Regions from separate parts of the Pectobacterium peruviense genome, predicted to be linked through region 3. Evidence: predicted binding sites of a transcription regulator. Region 3 holds the regulator's gene; each other region holds the start of a gene.
What was found. Region 3 encodes PurR, which represses purine synthesis genes. Its sites were predicted from a motif close to CANGCAAACGTTTGCNTG; they were not measured.
Positions count from the first base shown of each region.

Region 1: a site for PurR is predicted at 3,661-3,678, ahead of carA (glutamine-hydrolyzing carbamoyl-phosphate synthase small subunit). Genes of this name have one in related genera too.
Region 2: a site for PurR is predicted at 2,000-2,017, ahead of pyrD (quinone-dependent dihydroorotate dehydrogenase). Genes of this name have one in related genera too.
Region 4: a site for PurR is predicted at 3,624-3,641, ahead of purM (phosphoribosylformylglycinamidine cyclo-ligase). Genes of this name have one in related genera too.

Region 1 is NZ_CP161826.1:681,280-687,322, reverse strand. It holds gene carB (carbamoyl-phosphate synthase large subunit) at 1-2,275, opposite strand, end outside; gene carA (glutamine-hydrolyzing carbamoyl-phosphate synthase small subunit) at 2,290-3,438, opposite strand; gene dapB (4-hydroxy-tetrahydrodipicolinate reductase) at 3,884-4,705, opposite strand; gene ispH (4-hydroxy-3-methylbut-2-enyl diphosphate reductase) at 5,047-5,997, opposite strand; gene fkpB (FKBP-type peptidyl-prolyl cis-trans isomerase) at 5,978-6,043, opposite strand, start outside.
Region 2 is NZ_CP161826.1:2,676,144-2,682,186, reverse strand. It holds gene pepN (aminopeptidase N) at 1-1,923, shown strand, start outside; gene pyrD (quinone-dependent dihydroorotate dehydrogenase) at 2,127-3,137, shown strand; gene DUT67_RS12160 (cell division protein ZapC) at 3,339-3,926, shown strand; gene DUT67_RS12155 (YcbX family protein) at 4,169-5,272, opposite strand; gene rlmKL (bifunctional 23S rRNA (guanine(2069)-N(7))-methyltransferase RlmK/23S rRNA (guanine(2445)-N(2))-methyltransferase RlmL) at 5,385-6,043, shown strand, end outside.
Region 3 is NZ_CP161826.1:2,006,170-2,012,212, forward strand. It holds gene DUT67_RS09135 (riboflavin synthase subunit alpha) at 1-269, shown strand, start outside; gene cfa (cyclopropane fatty acyl phospholipid synthase) at 338-1,489, opposite strand; gene purR (HTH-type transcriptional repressor PurR) at 1,920-2,945, opposite strand; gene DUT67_RS09150 (YnhF family membrane protein) at 3,336-3,425, shown strand; gene DUT67_RS09155 (C40 family peptidase) at 3,516-4,367, opposite strand; gene DUT67_RS09160 (Grx4 family monothiol glutaredoxin) at 4,708-5,058, shown strand; gene rnt (ribonuclease T) at 5,170-5,841, opposite strand; gene gloA (lactoylglutathione lyase) at 5,991-6,043, opposite strand, start outside.
Region 4 is NZ_CP161826.1:3,515,061-3,521,103, forward strand. It holds gene DUT67_RS15960 (M48 family metallopeptidase) at 1-27, shown strand, start outside; gene arsC (arsenate reductase (glutaredoxin)) at 42-419, shown strand; gene hda (DnaA inactivator Hda) at 471-1,178, opposite strand; gene uraA (uracil permease) at 1,278-2,567, opposite strand; gene upp (uracil phosphoribosyltransferase) at 2,773-3,399, opposite strand; gene purM (phosphoribosylformylglycinamidine cyclo-ligase) at 3,771-4,808, shown strand; gene purN (phosphoribosylglycinamide formyltransferase) at 4,808-5,446, shown strand; gene DUT67_RS15995 (HoxN/HupN/NixA family nickel/cobalt transporter) at 5,660-6,043, opposite strand, start outside.

The sequences.
Region 1 (6,043 bases), 1.3 Mb from region 3:
CATCGTCAAGGAAGCGGTCTAACAGAACGGGGGCATCGTTGGATACGCTAACCGCGTTTTGGAAATAACGCTTAAGGTCGATTTCGTCATACACGATTTCCATCGCGCGACCGCCCAGAACATAAGAAGGACGGACGACCAACGGGTAGCCGATGCCACGCGCTTTTTCTACCGCCTGCTCAATCGTCGCTACCGTGGCGTTAGACGGTTGCTTCAGCCCCAGACGATTGACGGCCTGCTGGAAGCGCTCGCGGTCTTCTGCACGGTCAATCGCGTCTGGGCTAGTTCCGATAACCGGTACTCCAGCGGCTTCTAGCTCGCGAGCCAATTTCAGCGGCGTCTGGCCACCGTACTGCACGATAACGCCCTTTGGCTTCTCGATACGGACGATTTCCAGTACATCTTCAAACGTTACGGGTTCGAAGTACAAGCGGTCAGACGTATCGTAGTCTGTTGAAACCGTTTCAGGGTTGCAGTTGACCATGATGGTTTCATAACCATCTTCGCGCAGCGCCAGAGAGGCATGGACGCAGCAGTAGTCAAACTCGATCCCCTGTCCAATACGGTTAGGCCCGCCGCCCAGTACCATGATTTTGTCACGATCCTGAGTCGGGTTGGCTTCACACTCTTCTTCATACGTGGAGTACATATACGCCGTATCGGTCGAGAATTCAGCCGCACAGGTATCGACACGCTTATAGACTGGATGCAGGTCGAATTTATCGCGCAGCTTGCGAATTTCACTTTCCGCCACGCCAGCCAGTTTTGCCAGACGCGCATCAGCAAAGCCTTTACGCTTCAGCGCACGTAAGAAATCCGCATCCAGCGCGGTGATACCTTTTTCTGCAACCTGCTCTTCCAGACGCACGAGTTCTTCAATCTGCACCAGGAACCAGCGATCAACGTTGGTCAGGTTAAATACACCATCGACAGACATACCCGCGCGGAAAGCATCCGCGATGTACCAGATACGCTCGGCACCGGCATCTTTCAGCTCGCGGCGGATCTTGGTCAACGCTTCAGGGTCATCCAAATCGACTTTCGGATCGAAGCCAGTCGCACCGACTTCCAGACCACGTAGTGCTTTCTGCAAGGATTCTTGCTGTGTGCGACCAATCGCCATCACTTCACCCACAGATTTCATCTGTGTGGTCAGACGGTCATTGGCACCGGCAAATTTTTCGAAGTTAAAACGTGGAATCTTGGTAACAACATAGTCGATAGCGGGTTCGAAAGACGCTGGCGTACGACCACCAGTGATGTCGTTCATCAACTCATCGAGCGTATAACCGACGGCCAGTTTGGCCGCGATTTTCGCAATCGGGAAGCCCGTCGCTTTGGACGCCAGCGCAGAAGAACGTGATACACGTGGGTTCATTTCGATAACGATCAGGCGACCGGTTTTCGGGTTTACCGAGAACTGAACGTTAGAGCCGCCAGTTTCTACACCGATTTCACGCAGTACCGCCATCGAGGCGTTACGCATGATTTGATATTCTTTATCTGTCAGCGTTTGCGCTGGCGCAACGGTGATGGAGTCACCGGTGTGGATACCCATCGCATCGAAGTTTTCAATTGAGCAGACGATGATGCAGTTGTCGTTCTTATCACGCACCACTTCCATCTCATACTCTTTCCAACCGATCAGTGATTCATCGATCAACAGCTCTTTGGTTGGAGAAAGGTCCAGTCCGCGTTCACAGATCTCTTCGAACTCTTCACGGTTATAAGCGATACCGCCACCGGTGCCGCCCATCGTAAAGGAAGGACGGATAATGCACGGGAAGCCGAGGTCAGCTGCGACAGCCAGCGCTTCTTCCATATTGTGTGCAATACCGGAACGTGCGGTATCCAGACCGATTTTCTTCATCGCCACGTCGAAGCGGCGGCGATCTTCTGCTTTATCAATCGCATCCGCCGTTGCACCAATCATGGTCACGCCGAATTCCGCCAGCACGCCTTTGCGTTCCAGTTCCAGCGCACAGTTCAACGCCGTCTGGCCGCCCATTGTCGGCAGCACCGCATCTGGACGCTCTTTTTCAATAATTTTACGCACCACTTCCCAGTGAATCGGCTCGATGTAGGTCGCATCGGCCATTTCCGGGTCGGTCATGATGGTTGCTGGGTTGGAGTTCACCAGAATAACGCGGTAACCCTCTTCACGCAGGGCTTTACACGCTTGTGCACCCGAGTAGTCAAACTCACACGCCTGGCCGATGACAATCGGGCCTGCGCCCAGAATCAGGATGCTTTTAATATCTGTACGTTTTGGCATTTTCTCGCTCCTGATTATTTAGCTGAAGAACGGTAAGTCTGAATCAAGTCAATAAAGTGGTCGAACAGCGGCGCAGCATCATGCGGGCCCGGGCTTGCTTCTGGGTGCCCCTGGAAGCTGAACGCTGGCTTATCCGTGCGGTGAATCCCCTGAACCGTATGGTCAAACAAGGATTTATGCGTGACGCGCAGCGTGTCAGGCAGGTTATCTTCATCAACCGCAAAGCCGTGGTTCTGCGCGGTGATCATCACACAGTTGTTATCCAGATCTTTGACCGGATGGTTACCGCCGTGGTGACCCAGCTTCATCTTGATGGTCTTCGCACCGCTCGCCAGTGCCAGCAGTTGGTGACCCAGACAGATACCGAATACCGGAATATCCGTTTCCAGGAAGGTTTTGATCGCGCGAATCGCGTAGTCACACGGTTCCGGGTCGCCCGGGCCGTTAGAGAGGAAAATACCGTCTGGATTAAGCTTCAGTACGTCCTCAGCAGGTGTCTGCGCCGGAACGACAGTCAGGCGGCAGCCGCGATCCACCAGCATACGCAGAATGTTGCGTTTCACACCGTAGTCATAAGCCACCACGTGGTAAGGCAGTTCGCTTTCGTTTTTCGCCGCAGGCAATTCGCCTTCCAGCGTCCAGCTTCCCTGTAACCAGCTATAGCTTTCTGCCGTCGTCACTTCTTTTGCCAGATCCATCCCCTTAAGCCCAGGGAAGGCTTTCGCTTTCTCCAGTGCCACAACAGCATCAGGCGCATCACCCGCGATGATGCAGCCATTCTGTGCGCCTTTTTCACGCAGCAGGCGGGTCAATTTACGGGTGTCGATGTCGGCGATGGCGACGATGTTGTTGCGTTTGAGGTATTCAGACAGGCTTTCTTCACTTCGGTAGTTGCTGGCAATCAGAGGTAAATCGCGAATAACCAGACCTTGAGCCTGTACTGAGGGGGATTCTTCATCGTTGGCATTAGCGCCGACATTACCGATATGGGGATAAGTGAGAGTGACAATCTGGCGGGAATAGGAAGGATCAGTAAGGATTTCTTGATAACCGGTCATCGACGTATTGAAGACCACTTCCCCCACTGCCGATCCTTCTGCCCCAATGGCCCGACCGTGGAATTGGGTTCCGTCTTCCAGAACCAATAGCGCTGACTTAATCAAAACACCCTCCAAGGAATAAAAAATCACGTTATTTGCATATTAATTCAGATTCGAGCCACTAAATCAATGCAAAAACTACCTGTAAGGCCAATTTTTGGCAAATTGGGCGCATTTTAATGATGGTCTTCCCAATTGTCTACCCAAACCGCTTTTTTTCTCTTATTTTTATGCTTTCCGGAATAAATAACCGCCCACTGACGTAAAAAGCCCTATCAACTCAGATAAGTAAACGGTTGCGAAGCCACATTGTTAAAATAAGGCTAGAGAATCACCAGCAAAAGGCATTTAAGGAGTAAGATGAGTTAATCATCACTAAAAAATGGAATAAAATACAAATAAAAAAGCATGATGGAATCAAATAGAAACGAACCAGATAAAAACAAAGGTGAACGTTAAAATATCCACCCTTTTCAGCTAGATGTATTTTTTATTAAAAAATAAAATACTACAAATTATCCAAAGAAAGCACATCTCTCATATCGAAAATACCAGCTTCCTTCGTGTTAATCCAGATAGCGGCCCTTACTGCACCATTGGCAAACGTCATACGGCTGGATGCCTTGTGGGTAATCTCAACGCGTTCACCAATATCAACAAACATCGCCGTATGTTCGCCGACAATATCACCCGCTCGTACGGTAGCAAAACCAATACTTTTCGGATCGCGTTCGCCTGTATGACCTTCACGAGCGTACACGGCACAGGACTTCAGATCGCGTCCCAGCGCATCAGCAATCGCTTCGCCCATCGCCAGCGCGGTGCCAGACGGCGCGTCCACTTTGTGGCGGTGGTGTGCTTCAATGATTTCGATATCAGTATAGTCGCCCATGACCTTGGCGGCTTTTTCCAGCAGCTTCAGCATGACATTGACACCGACGCTGAAGTTCGCCGCAAACACAATTCCGATATCTTGCGCAGCCTGCTTAATCGCCGCTTTGCCTGCATCATCAAAGCCGGTTGTCCCAATAATCATGCCTTTACGATGCTGACGACAAAATGCCAAATGCGCTAATGTGCCTTCCGGGCGGGTGAAGTCGATCAAAATGTCGAAATCATTCTGTACTGCATCCAGGCTTTCATTCACGGTAATACCGTTTTTACCCAGTCCGGCGAGTTCACCAGCATCGCTTCCTAGCAGGGATGAGCCAGAACGCTCCAGCGCTGCGCCCAATGCCACACCGTCCATTTGATCAATAGCCTGAATCAGCTGGCGTCCCATACGGCCGCCCGCGCCTACAACCGCAATACGGATGGATGAATCCTTCATAAGGTCTCTCTCTTTTTGATTCTGACGACATAAAAATAACATCAGGTTAACGGGCACCGAGCACTATCGCCAGCGGATTTACGGCCAGATTAGAAAATACTGTTTGAAGCCGCAGAAAATCAGCAAAACTGTCTAAGCACAGGCATTAGAATCGCACCTGAAATGGATGAAAAACCGTAAGGCATTTAAAGGCAAGCAGAAACGGTCAAAAATAAACCACATGGAGTAACGCATAAAAATTCATTTTTATGCGTTAACATTTTTATGAGTGAATACAGGGAGGAAGATGAACGGGAATAGCAGTGATAGGGATAGGGCCGAAGCCCTACCGCAGAAACAGACTAATCAATCTGTTTGACTTCAACACGCAGCTCTTTAGGCACTTCAAAGACGATGTTTTCTTCACGGCCTTGCATTTCAACCGCAACCTTGCCGCCTAATTCTTTCAGGCGCTGAATCACCTGTTGTACCAAAATATCCGGTGCCGATGCGCCAGCAGTAACGCCAACATGCGAAGCGCCCGTCAACCATGACTCCTGAATATCGTCCGCGGAATCAATCAGATAAGCGGATTTCCCCGCTCTCTGTGCCAATTCAGCAAGACGGTTGGAGTTTGAGGAGTTTTTAGAGCCCACAACAAAGACGACATCCGCCTTATCCGACAAATGGCGAACCGCTTCCTGACGATTGGTCGTTGCATAGCAGATATCATCTTTACGCGGGCCAACAATCTGCGGGAAACGCTCACGCAACGCATCAATCACCGCATAAGTATCATCAACAGAAAGCGTGGTTTGCGTCATAAAGCACAGGTTGTTTTCATCTTTTACCTGTAACTGCCAGACATCATCAGGGGACTCAACCAGATACATACCGCCATCCGCATTGCTGTACTGCCCCATCGTCCCTTCAACTTCCGGGTGTCCGGCATGCCCAATAAGAATCGCTTCCACGCCCTTCTTACTGGCTCTGGCCACTTCCATATGCACTTTGGTTACCAGAGGGCAGGTGGCATCGAACACCGTCAGGTCACGATTTTTTGCTTCATTACGTACCGCTTGCGAAACGCCATGTGCAGAAAAAATCAGAATCGCACCATCCGGTACATCTTCAATCTGCTCAATAAAAATCGCGCCACGTTCGCGTAATCCGTTAACCACATAGCGATTATGTACCACTTCATGACGGACATAGATCGGCGTACCAAACAGCTCCAGTGCACGTTCCACTATGCTGATAGCACGATCGACACCCGCACAGAAGCCGCGCGGATTAGCCAGCAGGATCTGCATGGGACACCTCCTGTTGTACGGGATCGATATCCAACACGTCGAGATC
Region 2 (6,043 bases), 670 kb from region 3:
AATTCGATGAAGTGGGACGAAGAGCGTTTCGGCCTGGAATACGATCTCGACATTTATATGATCGTCGCCGTTGATTTCTTCAACATGGGGGCGATGGAAAACAAAGGGCTGAATGTATTCAACTCTAAATACGTACTGGCCAAGGCAGAAACCGCGACGGATAAAGATTATCTGAACATTGAAGCGGTGATCGGCCATGAATATTTCCACAACTGGACCGGCAACCGCGTCACTTGCCGCGACTGGTTCCAGCTTAGCCTGAAAGAAGGGCTGACGGTGTTCCGCGATCAGGAATTCAGTTCCGATCTGGGTTCGCGTCCGGTAAATCGTATTGATAACGTGCGTGTGATGCGCGGTGCACAGTTTGCTGAAGATGCCAGCCCGATGTCGCATCCGATTCGTCCCGATCAGGTGATCGAGATGAATAACTTCTACACGCTGACGGTCTATGAAAAGGGATCGGAAGTGATCCGTATGATGCACACACTGTTAGGTGAAGAAGGCTTCCAGGCTGGCATTCGTCTGTACTTTGAGCGTCACGACGGCAGTGCGGCGACCTGTGATGATTTCGTTCTGGCTATGGAAGAGGCTTCCGGTGTTGATCTCACGCAGTTCCGCCGTTGGTACAGCCAGTCGGGCACGCCGGTGCTGACCGTGCGTGATGATTACGATCCGCAGACGCAACAATATTTGCTGAGCGTGAGTCAAATGACGCCAGTCGGTGCCGACAAGCAGCAGAAACTGCCGCTGCATATTCCGTTAGATATTGAGCTGTACGATCCGCAAGGGCAGGTGATCCCGCTACAGAAAGAGGGGCAACTGCTGGCATCAGTGCTTAATGTGACTGAATCCGAACAGACCTTCATTTTCGATCAGGTACCTTGTCGTCCGATTCCTTCTTTATTACGTGAGTTCTCTGCGCCGGTAAAACTGAACTATGCCTGGAGCGATGAGCAACTGACGTTCCTGATGCGTCACGCGAGCAATGCATTTTCACGTTGGGATGCGGCGCAGAGTTTGTTGGCCAACTATATTCGTCTGAACGTTTCCCGCTATCAGCAGAAGCAGCCGCTTTCCGTGCCAATGCATGTTATCGATGCTTTCCGCGGTGTGTTGCTGGATGAAACGCTGGATCCGATGCTGGCTTCTCAGATTCTGACATTGCCTAGCGAAAATGAAATTGCTGAGCTGTTTGACATCATCGATCCGACGGCGATCGCTGCCGTACGTGAAAGCATGACGCACACCATGGCGAAAGAAATGGCCGATGAGTGGCTAGCGGTATACCACGCGAATCACGCGCCGCAATATCGTATCGAACACGCGGATATGGGCAAACGCGCGCTGCGCAATGTCTGCCTGCATTATCTGGCGTTCAGCGATGCTGATCAGGCGAGTAAACTGGTGCTGGAGCAGTTCCGTCAGGCGGATAACATGACGGATTCGCTGGCAGCGCTATCGGCGGCGGTAGAGGCTCAGTTGCCAGTACGTGATGAACTGCTGACGCAGTTTGATAACCGCTGGCATCAGGATGGTTTGGTCATGGATAAATGGTTTGTGCTGCAAGCCACCAGCCCGGCTGCCGATGTGCTGACTCGCGTGCGTGAACTGCTGCAACACCGTTCATTTAGCCTGAACAATCCTAACCGCCTGCGTTCGCTGGTGGGGGCGTTTGCGGCCTCGAACCCGTCTGCGTTCCATGCTGAAGATGGCTGTGGTTATCGCTTCCTGACGGAGATTCTGAGCGATCTGAACACTCGTAATCCGCAGGTTGCGGCACGTGTGATCGAACCATTGATCCGCTTGAAGCGTTATGATGCTAAACGTCAAGCGCAAATGCGTCAGGCGTTGGAGCAACTGAAGACGTTGGAAAATCTGTCTGGCGATTTATTCGAGAAGATCAGCAAGGCATTGCAAGACTAATCCTGCCACGCTACTCCTTCTGTCACACGCGGCAGCCGACCGCGTGTGACATTTTCCCTCACGCTAATTTCTTACTTCCGCAAACGTTTTACTTTCCGCAGAGATGGCACTACCATCACCGACCGTGAGTTAAACCGTAATCCACTATTGCTTACCCCCAGCGTAGGCAAGATACCTTTGCGATAGGGATCTCAGGAGACAATATGTTCTATCCCGTTATCAAAAAAGCCCTGTTTCAGCTCGATCCAGAGCGTGCACATGAGCTGACCTTCCAACAATTACGCCGTATTACCAACACGCCTTTTGAATTTCTCGTCCGCCAATCTGTTCCGACTAAACCTGTTACCTGCATGGGATTATCTTTTAAAAACCCGCTTGGTTTAGCTGCGGGATTAGATAAAGACGGCGAATGTATCGATGCATTAGGCGCAATGGGATTTGGTTTTATTGAAGTGGGAACGGTAACGCCGCGTCCACAATCCGGTAATGACAAACCGCGACTATTCCGCATTGTGGAAGCTGAAGGTCTGATCAACCGGATGGGCTTCAATAATAAAGGCGTGGACTATCTGGTCGAAAATGTAAAGAAAACACGTTTTGGCGGTGTATTAGGGATCAACATTGGTAAGAATAAAGATACGCCGGTTGAGCAGGGTAAAGACGATTATTTGATCTGTATGGATAAGGTTTATCCTCACGCGGGTTATATCGCTATCAACATTTCGTCACCCAATACGCCGGGATTACGCAGCCTGCAATATGGTGAAGCGCTGGATGATCTTTTGCTGGCGATAAAGAATAAGCAGACAGAATTAAATGAGAAGTATCAAAAATACGTCCCTGTAACGGTAAAGATCGCGCCGGATCTTTCTGAAGAGGAATTGATCCAAATTGCCGATAGTCTGGTTCGTCATAACATTGATGGTGTGATTGCCACCAATACAACGCTCGATAGAAAACTGATTCAGGGATTAAATCACTGCGGACAAACAGGCGGATTAAGTGGACGCCCGTTGCAGACGAGCAGTACGGAAATTATCCGCCGTTTGTCACAGGAATTAGCGGGACGTTTACCCATTATTGGCGTTGGCGGAATTGATTCTCTGGTCGCTGCTCGCGAAAAAATGGATGCAGGTGCGTCGCTGGTACAGATATATTCAGGCTTTATTTTCCACGGTCCTCGTCTGATTAAAGATATCGTTACACATATTTAATCCGAAATTCCTTTCATTTCTAGCTGGGGGTTTATTTATCCCTCCAGCTAGTCTATATTTTATCCGTTTGCGTAAATAATCCATCAATCGATGTCTGACCTTCTGACTGCGATGTTTATGACGGTGAATGATTATTGCGATGTAAGAAAACACAATCAGTCATTTCTGATATTTCTACTGTGAAGGCGAAGGGTAAATAATATGAAGTTAAAACCTGACGATAACTGGCGTTGGTATTTTGATACCGAACACGATCGCCTGATGTTAGATTTGGCTAACGGCATGTTATTCCGTTCTCGTTTTCCGTCCAAAATGCTAACGCCGGATGCATTTAATGAATGTGCATTTTGCGTTGACGATGCCGCGTTATTTTTTACTTATAATGACAAATGCCAGAAAGCGGCACTGCATCGCGACCTTCAGGGCGAATTAGTCTTGAATGCGTTAGTAGCAAGCCGATTCCTGAAACCGTTAATGCCGAAAAGTTGGCATTTCATCCAACAGCCGGATGCCGTGATCTATTCACCGCAGGCGGGTGATGTTGTACAGGTGCAGCTCACTGAAACTCACGAAACAGCATGTTTTTTGGTGGCGGAAGCGGGGGATAAAGCTTGTCTCTGCCTGCTGGCGCAAGAACAGCTCTCATTAAGTGGGAAAACCATGGTGCTGGGTGATGCCATAAAAATCATGCACGACAGATTAATTCTGGCCGTTGTTCAGAATAGGTCTGAGTGGGAAACTACGCTGGGTGAAGGCACTTCGGCATTTGAGTACGCCAAGGTCGTCTAATCCCCGTCATACTTCAAGCTGCATGTGCGTTGGCTGCGTTCAAATACTCGGCCCGTCGTAGGCCTCGCCCTGAAGGGCCGCTGCAAGCAGCGTTCAAATCTGCCCCCAGCAGATTTGTCACCCGAATCACTTACTTGTGTAAGCTCATCGGGATTCCTTCTCTTGCCGCCTTCTTGCAACTCGAATTATTTAGGGTATCGATTCGTCATACTTCAAGCTGCATGTGCGTTGGCTTGTCTTGACTATCGCAGATGAATGTCGCTCTGCGGAATACAGCTGCAGCTAAGAATCTCACCGTTTGCTCTGATGGCACTTTGCTTCAGTGCAGAAACCTCTCCGCTGACTAACGTCAATTTACAGCAACCGCACAGTCCAGCCCGACAAGAGTAGGGGACGCGAATACCCTGTTGCTCCAATTGCTCTAGCAAAATTTGCTGATTATTCCCTTGTAACGATTTTCCCTGATAGTGGATGGTAACGGCCTGTTCGCTTTTTTCAGGAACGACAAGGCTTTCGACTACTTGACCGGAACCATAAGGACGCGGTGGTTTGGTCGCTAAGACTTCCAGCGTGTCGCCTACGCGAATGATACCCGTATTTCTGGCGACCAGATTTTGCCCGAAATCCACGTCGCCGTTGTCAGCAGTACGGAAAGATTGCAGCGTTGCCAGCGGTTCTGACGACGGGTGCTTACGCCCACGTTCGATACTGACGGTGGTCAAAATGCAGCGGCTACAGGGTTTGACGACGTCAAAAATAATCTCGCCGATACGAATGGTCTTCCAACTGTCTTCGGCAAAGGCTTCCGCGCCAGTCACCACCAGATTAGGGCGAAACTGTTCAATTTTAATTCCGGCGGAGCAGCGCTGGCGTAGCGCCTGAAATGATGCATCATTGATTAATAGAAACGGATAACCGTCGGCGAACGCTAATGGGACATCGGGATGATGCTTAACCCGTCGTGACGGTTCATTACCGACCCAGCGAAGTTGCACGGAACGCTGAAAATAGTGGCTTAGCCAGGTGTTGATGGCATCCGGGGCGACGAGCGCGGTGAAATGCGTGCCCCAAACTTCTGTCGGTTGAGGCGCTTCGATGAAGTCGGCAAAGCGTATCGTGGCAGTTTGGCCATCCGGAGCGGCAATAAACAGCCCATCCGGTAGCAACGCGGGAGTAAATAACACCATTTGTGGATACTGGCGGGCGGTAATAAATGTGCCATCAGGTTCGGTAATCATGAACGCACGATCGTTCGCCAAACCGCTGACAGACGCCATCGCGTGGGACAGCTGTAGCCCCCGCATCGATTTTACTGGGTGTATATAAAGCCGCGTTACGCCGATCACTGACCTTTCCTTGCCGAAGTAAAGCGGCAACTTTATGACAAGCGTCTCGGATTAGCTATAATGCGCCCCAATTTCTTTTTTAATGTTATTTCTTTTTGGTGATAGTGACGACATGAATGCTTTGTTTGCCAGCACGGCGCGGGGACTGGAAGAGTTATTAAAAAGCGAACTCGAATCATTGGGTGCGCAGTCCTGTGCGGTTGTGCAGGGTGGTGTCCATTTTGAGGGTGACAACCGCCTGCTGTACCAGAGCCTGCTGTGGAGCCGTCTGGCGTCGCGCATTCTGCTGCCGCTGAATGAATTCAAGGTACATAGCGATCTGGATTTGTATCTGGGTGTGCAGGCGATTGACTGGTCAACGATCTTTAGCATCGATAAAACCTTTGCCGTGCATTTTACCGGTACCAATGAAGATATCCGCAACAGTCAGTACGGCGCGTTAAAAGTAAAAGACGCGATTGTGGATAGCTTCACGCGTAAAACCGGGCAGCGACCGGATGTAGCGAAACAGCAGCCAGATATTCGCGTTAACGTCTTTTTGCAGCGTGATACAGCTAGCGTCGCGCTGGATTTAAGCGGTGATGGCCTGCATCAGCGCGGTTACCGCGATCTGGCCGGACTGGCTCCGCTCAAAGAGAATCTGGCGGCGGCAATTGTTTCACGTTCTGGCTGGCAAAACGGTACGCCAATGGTCGATCCAATGTGTGGTTCCGGTACGTTGCTGATCGAAGCGGCAATGATGGCATCCGATCGCGCACCCGGTTTGCATCG
Region 3 (6,043 bases):
TCCGCCTGGCAGATGAAGCGCTGATGAAATACGTGCTGCATAAAGGCTTTGTCGGGATTGATGGCATCAGTCTGACGGTGGGAGAAGTGACACGCGGACGTTTCTGCGTGCATTTAATTCCAGAAACGCTGAACCGTACAACGCTGGGTCAGAAGCGCTTGGGCAATCGCATCAATATTGAAATCGACCCGCAAACGCAGGCCGTGGTCGATACCGTAGAACGCGTGTTAGCCAGCAAGCAGGCGAGCGACCTCGTCAGCGAAGAGTAATCCCTGCGCAGCATCTTTTTGTAAACCGGATGAACATCATCATCCGGTTTTCTCTTTTCTTTTCTCTCTCAGCGCGAAACGCGTAATCCACCGTCAATCCCATTGATACTGAATACGATCTGCCAGAGCTGAAGTTCTCTGGCTCTGAACGCCCCTGCGCACGCGTTCAGATAGTAGCTAAACATCCGACGAAAACGGGCGGTGTAGCGTGTGGAAAGCTGGGGCCACCCTTGTTGAAAGCGCGTATGCCATGCCAGTAATGTGCGATCGTAATCGGCACCGAAGTTGTGCCAGTCTTCCATTACCATGTAAGGCTCACTTGCCTGCGCGATGTGCTGCATAGAGGGAATACAGCCGTTGGGGAAGATGTATTTATGAATCCAGGGATCAATGTGCGGGTTGGTCTTATTGGCGCCGATAGTGTGCAGCAGGAACAGTCCATCGGGCTTAAGACTGCGTTTTGCCATGCGAAAGTAAGCGCCATAGTTGCGCGGGCCGACGTGTTCAAACATACCGACAGAGACGATCCTATCGAATTGCTGGTTCAGATCGCGGTAGTCTTGTCGCGCAATGGTGACGCCAAGATCCTGACAGCGCTGTTGCGCCAGACGCTGTTGCTCTCTGGAGATGGTGATGCCGTAAACGGAGACACCGTAGCGACGCGCGGCGAACTCAGCAAGCCCGCCCCAGCCGCAGCCGATATCCAGCAGCGTCATGCCTGATCTTAGCTGGAGTTTTTCGCAAATCATGGTGAGTTTGTCTTCCTGCGCTTGTTCCAACGTGTGCGCCTGTTTCCAATAAGCGCAGGAATATTGCATGTAGGGATCGAGCATTAGGGTAAAGAGATCATTACCTAAATCGTAATGTGCTTTGCCGACAACCTGAGCACGTCTGCGGGACTGCAAATTGGTGACGCGGGAAATGGCGACTCGAGTAAGATCGTGCAAGCGGCGAGGTAGTGTATTTTCTAGCCCTGCACGCAGGACACGATGGAAGAACATATCCAGCCGTTCGCACTCCCACCATCCGTCCATATAGCTTTCACCTAATCCCAACGAACCTTCTCGCAAGACACGTTTAAAAAAGCGGGGATGGGTAACGTGGATATCAAAGGGGCGAGTACCGTTGATCGCGATATCCGCAGCGGCTAACGTGTCTTGCATTATGTGGAACCAAGGCGCGGTATCGTGATCCCATTTTTCTGCATAAGGTAATCCCATCATGTCTCCTTAACTTTTCACGAGTATCCCCGTCATACTTCAAGCTGCATGTGTGTTGGCTGCGTTCAGTCACCCGAATCACTTACCGGAGTAAGCTCATCGGGATTCCTTTTCTTGCCGCCTTCCTGCAACTCGAATTATTTAGGGGTAAAAGTATCGTAAAACACCTGGACAGCACTTACTGCAGCCGACGTATCGGCTGTCACCAGAGAAAAATGAAGAAGAAATTTGCACGTAAACAGGATCTCATTGGCAAAAGCACGGACCTGCTTACTGACGTGCGGCTATCGCTATTTTGGTTTTATCAGTGAAACTGAAACGCAGGGTTCAGTTTAGAGTTGCTCCAGCCAATATACAAGAAAATTGGCTGGAGCAAGCAGAGAGGGAAAGCGGGCAGGAATAGAAAAACCGTCTGTATTGGTCGTCGAGATTAACGGCGATAATCGCGGAATGGACCATCGGCAACCGAGCGACGTTCAATCAGCGTCGGGTGTACTTCAATGACGTGCGCATCTTCTCGCTTACTGGTAATACGATCCAGCAGCATAGAAAACGCGGATTGGCCCAGGCGTTCTTTCGGTTGATGGATGGTGGTCAGCGCTGGCGTAAAGAAGCGCGCATGGCGCACGTTGTCATAACCGATCACCGAAATATCCTGTGGCACGCGCAGGCCCAGTTCGTCGGCTGCACAGATGGCACCCATCGCCATAATATCGCCACCACAGAATACGGCCGTAGGTCGCTGTTTCTGCGCGAGAATCTGATGCATGGCTTTATAGCCGGATTCCGGTTCGAAATCGCCCTGAACAACCCATTCGTCGCGCACGGCGATGTCGGCTTCCTTCAATGCTTTTAAAAAGCCGAGGTAGCGCCCGCTGCCGGTGTTGCGCTCTTGAATGCCGGGGATCGCGCCGATATCTCGATGACCGCGTTCAATCAGGTAGCGACCCGCCATATAACCACCTTCAAAGGCGTTATCGATAATCGTATCGGTAAAATCGCTGTGCATCTGTCCCCAGTCCATGACGACCATTGGAATGCTGCGATAATCTTCCAGCATGCCCAATAGCTCCGGCGGGTATTCGGCGCACATCACCAACAGGCCGTCGACGCGCTTTTGCGCCAACATGGAAAGATAAGCGCGCTGTTTGCCAATGTCGTTATGAGAATTACACAGCACCAGCGTGTAACCTTTGGCATAACAGCTGTTTTCGACTGCTTCAATGATCTCGGCAAAGTAGGGGGCTTCGCTGGATGTGGCCAACAAACCAATAGATTTAGTGTGATTAACTTTGAGGCTGCGAGCGACGGCGCTGGGCGAATAGTGCAATTCTTTGATTGCCGCCCTGACGGCTGCCTTAGTCTCTTCGGCGACGAAACGTGTTTTATTGATCACGTGCGATACGGTTGTGGTGGAAACGCCAGCACGTTTTGCCACATCTTTAATCGTTGCCATCTAAAAATGACTCCTGAACTTACCTGTTACAGACGTAAGTATATTGTTAATCGTTTGCCTACGTTTAAAGTTCTTCTTCTAAGCTAAAAAACAGGATTTCAGAAGGAGAATGCCGAATGTTATACCGAAGGGGTCTGGGTTGACGTTTTTCGACTGATACGCAGCGCTTTCATAAACAGCGGATTGTGTCCGATTTATCATGAAAGTGAAAGGGCTAATTTATACTATTAGTGATGCATTCGTCCGAGATTTTTCGCTAGAATTATGAAAGAATCGTAATAACCCTATTATTTGTAGCTTTAACCGTCTAAGCGGGTTCTGCTGCACATGGTGGTGTCTTTTTTTAGATGAAGTTTCAGATGAAACTTGTTCGCTAATAAGGAGTGGTTTATGGATACAGATCTGAAGATGTCTTTACTGACAACCGTTGGCTCGTTAGCTGTGATCATCGCGTTTAGCTTTATTGCGGTGCTGAACTAACCGATCGGCTTCTGCGCTGGTTGGTATTCAGACACGTTGGTGGTGCATAAACGTGTCTGAATTATTTAGGGTATAACCGGTATAATTTGCTTAACGAATGGTCTGTGGCGTGACCACGCGACGCGCGCCAACGTAGTGCTCCTGCCAATAATCTTCGCTCAGCTTGCTGATGCGAATATCTGAGCCCGTACGCGGCGACTGGATAAATTTCCCTTCTCCCAGATAAACCCCAACGTGATCGGCTGCGCCACGATTATTGATGCGGAAGAAGACCAAATCGCCACTTTCTAGTTCACTCTTTTTAATCGGCGCGGCATCACGTAGGTGATACATTTCGTTTGCGGTACGCGGGATTTGGATCTTGACGACGTCTTTATAGGCGTAATAAACCAGTCCGCTACAGTCGAATCCGGTAAAGGGAGATGAGCCGCCCCAATGGTACGGTTTACCTATTTGGCTCATCAATTTATTCATGGCGGTCGTTTTGGCATGCTGATAGCGTTTTTTATGCGCCGCGCTCAGCGCCATTCCTTTTTCGGTGGGAGACGGGTTTTTATCCACCTTCTCTTTGAGTGCGGTTTTCTTTAACCCGGTTTTAACTCTGGCCTGTGCAGTTGTCTGCTTCTCGTCTTCAGGTTTCAGTTTTTTAAGGTTTTTCTTTACTAGCGCGGGCGTGCTGCTTTGTGTCCGTGACGGTTTTTTTTCTGTCGATTTGTTAGCGCTACGGGGTTTGGTTTTAGTGCTGACTGCGGTAGGTTCGGGTTTTTTGCTTTTGATCGGCGTCGGTGATTTAGCATTACTCTTTGTTTGACGGCTTTTCTTATTCGTTTCTTCAACGACGTTTTTCTTCGGTGCCGAATGCGGGGTATGCGGCGCAGCCTGAACGACGTTCAGGCATAGATTACTGAAAAATAATATAAAAAGAGTAATAAATAAGCGCATAATAAAAGTGACCGAACATAATCCTTAACTCGCTCAATCCTCACAGTATTCCTGAAAACGGCGTCATAAAAAAGTAGGCACGGTCGCTTTATTCATACAGAATAGTGAAAAAACGTTAATAGTTGTTTTTTCGATTGATTTATCAGCATTTTTTGGCGTTGATTTCATCAGCGACGCAAAGCGACGAGAAAAATAACCCTACAAAAAATGGCGTTTTTTTGTAGCTAGTGGCATCGGTACAATATCATTGAGTCAATGTCGCTGTCGCAATACTTCTGACGGCGGCTCATGGCTAGCGTTTTGGACGTTAGCCATCCTATAGGTTTAAGGAAGCAAGAAGATGACGACACCGACAATTGAAAAAATTCAGCGCCAAATTGCTGAAAACCCGATTCTGCTGTACATGAAAGGCTCCCCGAAATTACCAAGCTGCGGTTTTTCCGCACAGACCGTTCAGGCATTGTCTTCATGTGGCGAACGTTTTGCTTATGTAGATATTTTACAGAACCCAGATATTCGTGCTGAGTTGCCGAAATACGCAAACTGGCCGACATTCCCGCAGCTGTGGGTTGACGGCGAATTAGTTGGCGGCTGTGATATCGTGGTTGAAATGTTTCAGCGCGGTGAATTGCAACAGCTGATCAAAGAAACGGCAGACAAATACAAAGCGCAGCAGGCCGATCAAGAGTAAGTCTCTTATCAAGCATAATCGCGACGCGTAATGTTGTTATGTTGCTAGAGTAAAGTTTTCCAGCGGGTGCCTTATGGCACCCGTTTTTTGATCTTAGTCTTTCCCGCCGACTCAGTCTTCGGCTGATGCGTCTTCCAGCGAATCTTCTTCCAACGCAAGCGGCCATCCGCCCAGACGTTTCCAGCGATTAACCAGCTCACAGAACAATAATGCGGTCTGATTTGTGTCATACAGCGCGGAGTGTGCCTGGCTGGAGTCAAACGCAATACCCGCGGTAATACAGGCTTTAGCAAGAACCGTTTGACCTAAAACCAGCCCGCTGAGCGCTGCGGTATCGAAGGTGGCGAAAGGGTGGAACGGATTACGTTTCAGGCTACAACGCTCCGCTGCCGCTGCCATAAAGCTGTGATCGAACGTGGCATTATGCGCCACGATAATCGCGCGGTTACAGCCCTGATCTTTGATCCCTTTACGCACGACTTTGAAAATTTCATGCAGCGCGTCGTATTCGCTTACCGCGCCGCGAAGCGGGTTGGTGGGGTCAATGCCGTTAAATGCCAGTGCAGCAGGTTCCAGAATTGCGCCTTCAAATGGCTCAACATGAAAATGTAGTGTTTCATCTGGCTGCAACCAACCGTCTTGATCCATTTTTAATGTTACCGCCGCGACTTCCAGCAAGGCATCGGTTTTCGCATTGAATCCGGCGGTTTCAACATCAATCACTACCGGGTAAAACCCACGAAAACGGCCGCTCAGGGCGTTCAGATCACTTTTATCAGCCATTTGTCTCTTAAATTGTTAGCAAAACGCAGCGCGCATTATTGCAAATTTTGACTGGAGATGCAGCATGCCCGTTGCCGTTTCAAACGTCGGAGATTGTAGAGGAAGAGAGAAGAACAGGTGCCGATGTAGCACCTGTATTGCGCAGGATCTTAGTGGCCGATGCCGTTACCAGCGTGGGCATTTTCGATCAATTCGATTTTAT
Region 4 (6,043 bases), 1.5 Mb from region 3:
CGTTTCCGCCAGTACCAAAAATCCTGACAAGGAGCATGACGATGACAGCATCTTCAACCAAACCATCCGTGACGATTTACCACAACCCGCGCTGCTCCAAGAGCCGTGAAACGTTGGCGCTGCTGCAAGAGCACAATATTGCCCCTGACGTCGTGCTCTATCTCGACACGCCGCCCGATGCCGCGACGCTGGCTCAGCTTATCCAGCAGTTAGGCTTTAACAGTGCACGCGAGTTGATGAGAACCAAAGAAGAGATTTATCAGCAGTTGGGATTGTCCGACGCCGCGCTGACAGAAACGCAGCTTATTCAGGCGATGGTCGATAATCCGAAACTTATCGAGCGTCCTATCGTCGTGGCGCAGGGTCAGGCACGCATTGGCCGCCCGCCAGAACAGGTGCTGGAGATTCTGTCGTTGTAATGTAGGTAGTTGTGAGTGATCGTTGAAACGATAGTCGTCAGCAATCTTCAGTTACAGCCCGAGGATCTCTTTCACAAAAGGAATGGTCAGCTTGCGCTGTGCAGTGATGGATGCATGGTCAAGCTGATCGAGCGTCATAAATAACGTGCGCATTTCCCGATCCAAACGCTTGAGCAGAAAACGACTCACGTCTTCCGGCAATTCGAACCCACGCAGTCTGGCACGAAGCTGTAACGCCTCACCCTTTTCATCATCCGACAACGGTTGTAGCTTGTAGATTTGTCCCCAGTCGAGACGAGAAGCAAGGTCGGGCAGACGTAAATTCAACTGACGCGGCGGACGATCGCCGGTAATTAACAGCCGGGCTCGTCCCGTTTCCTGAATGCGGTTATACAGATTGAATACCGCCATTTCCCACGCTTCATCGCCTGCAATCGATTCGATGTTGTCGATACACACCAGTGCCAGCTGTTCCATGCCTTCCAGCACATCCGGCACAAAGTAGGCACGTTTATCTAACGGCACATAGCCCACCGCGCGTTCCTGACGCGACAGCTCAGCGCAGGCTGCATGCAGCAGATGGCTGCGTCCGCCCCCTTCGCGTGACCAGAAATAGATGTAGCTACCATGCTCTTGATACAACGCATTATTGACGGCGGCAAGAAGAGACGCGTTTTCACCCGGATAGAAACTGGCAAATGTTTCGTCATCGGGTAAATAGAGTGGCAATGAAAGCTGTGCCGGCGTGTTCAGAATCACCTCAAGCAAAACGGGCAGGAAAACGGATCGAGTTTACCACAGAAACCTGGCCCTGTTGAGGCCGCGATACGCACGGCCTCAACAAGGAGAATGACGCGGTTATGAACGTGCGTCGTTCTCTTCCGGCGCATCGAGGATCTCTTCCTCTTTACGGAACAGGCTGATGGCCTTAAATACCAGACTCATACCGATACCAACAACTGTCGCCAGCGCCATGCCTTTCAGCTCGGTCGAGCCAAGATGCACTTTCGCGCCGCTGACGCCGATGATCAGAATCACGGAGGTCAGGATCAGGTTTTGCGCTTTGTTGTAATCCACTTTAGATTCAATCAGCACGCGAATACCGGATGCACCGATCACGCCGTACAGCAGTAGCGACACGCCGCCCATGACAGGAACCGGTACAGCCTGAATCGCCGCAGCCAGTTTGCCCACGCAGGAAAGCAGGATCGCGAGGATCGCCGCACCGCCGATAACCCAGGTGCTATAAACTTTGGTAATTGCCAGCACGCCAATGTTTTCACCGTAGGTGGTGTTCGGCGTAGAACCGAAGAAACCAGACAGCACGGTAGAAATCCCGTTGGCGAACAGGGAACGATGTAGCCCCGGATCGCGCATCAGATCTTTCTTCACAATATTCGCCGTCACAACCAAGTGGCCAACGTGTTCCGCAATCACCACTAACGCCGCAGGCAGAATCGCCAGAATAGCAAACCACTCAAAACGCGGCGTATAGAATGTCGGCATCGCGAACCAGTGCGCCTCACGAATCGGGGTCAAGTCAACGACACCCAGAGCAAATGACAGCGCATAGCCAGCCAGTACCCCAATCAGAATCGGGATGATCGCCAGAAAGCCACGAAACAGCACCGATCCCAGAATGGTGATCGCCAGCGTCGCCAGTGAAATCGTCACCGCGGTGGAATCCACAGATGCACCATCCGCAGGCAACAACCCAGCCATTCCTGCCGCCACACCCGCCAGTTCAAGGCCGATGACAGCGACAATCGCTCCCATTGCCGCAGGCGGAAACAGTACATTCAGCCAGCCAGTACCCGCTTTCTGAACAATCAGCGCCACCAGACAGAACAACACGCCGCACATAATGAAGCCACCCAGCGCAACTTCATATCCCAACGGCAGTAGCAGTAATACTGGGGAAATAAATGCGAAGCTCGATCCCAAATACGCCGGGATTTTTCCCTTACAAATGAATAAATAAAGCAGCGTACCCACACCGTTGAATAACAGCACGGTTGCTGGGTTGATCTTGAACAGAATGGGTACCAGAACGGTAGCGCCAAACATCGCGAACAGATGCTGGAAACTCAACGGGATGGTTTGTAACAAGGGGGGTCGTTCACTCACCCCGATGGCGCGACGAGTCATCTTCAATATCCTCTGTAGTGTTGTGCAGGTAGAGCCGCACTTGTTATCACAGCCAGACTCACCCCGCCCCACCGTAGTGAAGCAGGATGATGTTGACTGCTGATGTAATAAAAGAACGCGTGTGACGTAATACAGGCTGTGGCGAACCATAGGAAATACTTAGGTTTACGCCAAAAAAAAGCCGACTATCAAGTCGGCTTACCTGTTATTTCGTACCAAATATTTTATCGCCCGCATCACCCAGACCCGGCATGATGTAACCCTGCTCGTTAAGGCCTTTATCGATTGATGCCGTGTACAGCTCGACATCCGGGTGAGCTTTCTCCAGTGCGGCAATCCCTTCTGGCGCCGCGACCAACACCAGTACCTTAATACTGTGACAACCTGCCTTCTTCAGCAGATCGATCGTCGCGATCATTGAACCACCGGTTGCCAGCATTGGGTCAACAACCAGCGCCATGCGCTCTTCGATATTGGAAACCAGCTTTTGGAAATAAGGAACAGGCTCCAGCGTTTCTTCATCACGGTAGATGCCGACAACGCTGATACGCGCGCTAGGAACATTTTCCAGCACGCCGTCCATCATCCCCAATCCTGCACGCAGAATCGGTACGACGGTAATTTTCTTGCCTTTGATCTGATCGACTTCAACCGGACCGCACCAGCCATCAATGGTGACTTTTTCGGTTGCCAGGTCGGCCGTCGCTTCGTAAGTCAACAAACTTCCTACCTCGGAAGCCAGCTCACGAAAACGCTTAGTGCTAATATCGTTCTCACGCATCAAACCCAGTTTATGTTTGACGAGTGGGTGTTTCACCTCGACGATCTTCATCATTATCTCCCCATCGGCTAGTGGACGGACAAAAAACGCTAAATGCGTTTTTAAACACCGCTTGCGGCGGCCCGCAGGGCGGCGGGCATGAGAGCCCGTCGTAAAAAAAATCGCGGGATTATACCGCCTTTTTTACTTAGCGCCATACGATTAAGCCTGATCCAGATCAACCGAGAAGAGAAATTGTCGGCATTAACGAAAAATAGCCAGCCGATGACTCATCACTCGCAAACGATTGCCTACACTGTTAGAATTAGCGCGCATTATTTTTACCACAGTATGTTTTCCAAATACCGTGTTTTCTGAATGCCATGTTTTTTAATACAAGTCTGTTTTTGAATACAACCCGTAACCTTCGTGGGGACTCAGCAGTGACCGACAAAACCTCTCTCAGCTATAAAGACGCAGGTGTGGATATCGATGCAGGTAATGCATTGGTAGACCGTATCAAAGGTGTAGTGAAACAGACTCGTCGCCCGGAAGTTATGGGTGGATTGGGTGGTTTCGGTGCCTTGTGCGCCTTACCGCAAAAATACCGCGAACCGATTCTGGTTTCCGGCACTGACGGAGTCGGCACCAAACTGCGCCTGGCGATGGACCTGAAGCGCCACGATACGATTGGTATCGATCTGGTTGCAATGTGCGTGAACGACCTGGTCGTTCAGGGTGCCGAACCGCTGTTCTTCCTCGACTATTACGCAACGGGCAAGCTGGATGTCGACACCGCTGCCAGCGTGATTACCGGTATCGCGGAAGGCTGTAAGCAATCAGGCTGTGCACTGGTCGGTGGCGAAACCGCCGAAATGCCGGGCATGTATCACGGCGAAGACTACGATGTTGCTGGCTTCTGCGTCGGTGTCGTAGAAAAATCAGAAATCATCGACGGCAGCAAAGTTCAACACGGTGATGTTCTGGTTGCCCTCGCCGCCAGCGGCCCGCACTCAAACGGCTATTCACTGGTACGTAAAGTGCTTGAAGTCAGCAAAACCGATCCAGAGCAATTCGAGCTGGAAGGTAAATCACTGGCCGACCACCTGCTGGCACCGACTAAAATCTACGTGAAATCTATCCTGTCCCTGATTGAGAAAGTGGATGTCCACGCCATTTCTCACCTGACTGGCGGCGGCTTCTGGGAAAATATCCCACGCGTTCTGCCAGAAGGCATGCAGGCAACTATCGACGAATCCAGCTGGCAATGGCCTGCGGTTTTCAAGTGGTTGCAACAGGCCGGTAATGTTAGCCGCCACGAAATGTATCGTACTTTCAACTGCGGTGTTGGTATGATCATCGCACTGCCAGCCGAACAGGCAGACGAGGCCGTTGCATTACTCAACAGCAGCGGCGAAAACGCATGGAAAATCGGCGTCATTACCCAAACCGATGCCGGAGACGCAGTGGTTATTAACTGATGAAAAACATCGTTGTCTTGGTTTCAGGTCATGGAAGCAACTTACAGGCGTTGATTGACGCCTGTAAGAACGGACGCCTTAAAGGAAATATCGTCGCCGTATTCAGTAATAATGCGGAGGCTTATGGATTAGTACGCGCACAGGATGCCGCAATCCCTACCTGCGTCCTGAATCCTGAAGACTTTGCTGACCGCGCCGCATTTGATGCGGCACTGGCAAACGAAATTGAGCAATATGAACCAGCGCTGGTGGTTCTAGCGGGCTATATGCGAATTCTCAGTCCGGAGTTCGTCGCTCAATTTGCAGGAAAAATGCTGAATATTCACCCGTCTCTGCTGCCAAAATATCCTGGATTGCATACGCACCGTAAGGCGCTGGAAAATAGCGATCGGGAGCACGGCACGTCCGTACATTTTGTCACTGATGAGCTGGATGGCGGCCCGTTGATTCTGCAAGCGAAGGTGCCTGTATTTAATGACGATACGGAAGAAAGTCTAAGCGAACGCGTTAAGACGCATGAGCACACGATTTATCCGATGGTCATTAACTGGTTCCTGAACGGCAGACTGGTGATGCGTGATAATGAAGCCTGGCTGGACAGCGTGCGTATCCCACCACAGGGCTATGCTGCCGAGTAATACTGTCGGTTCATCATATTTGTAAGGCTCTCCTGCGGAGCCTTACCACTTCTGTCTTACTCTTACCCAGAAAATCCCCATAGATAAACCAGCATCCACAGCTCGATAACAGCAGCCTGCATGTATGCACGCAGAAATGCTGTCACCGTTAAAACCCGATCGAGTCTTCCGTCGCGGTTGGCAAAAAATGCAACCCACGTAGAACAAGCGATACTAGCTTACCACCAATGAATCATAGCCTTTCCAGCGATAAATCAGCATTGATACGCACCAGAAGACAACGAATATACCAATCACGATAAAGCCGGCATTGCCAAGGCTATCATTGAGACTGCTGACCACAGTCCATGCCCCGCCTTGCAAATCAAACTTATCCACCAGCAGCCCCAGAGCCTCAAGACCGCCAATAAATAGAGCCACTACCACCGAAGCGCCGGTGATAGTCATGTTGTAATACAGTTTGCGCTGTGGTTTGTTAAATGCCCATCCATATGCGCCTACCATCAGGATATTGTCCAAGGTATCGATCAGCGCCATACCGCTGGCGAATAAGGCTGGAAAGATGAGAATTGACCAGATGGATACACCGAGAGAGGC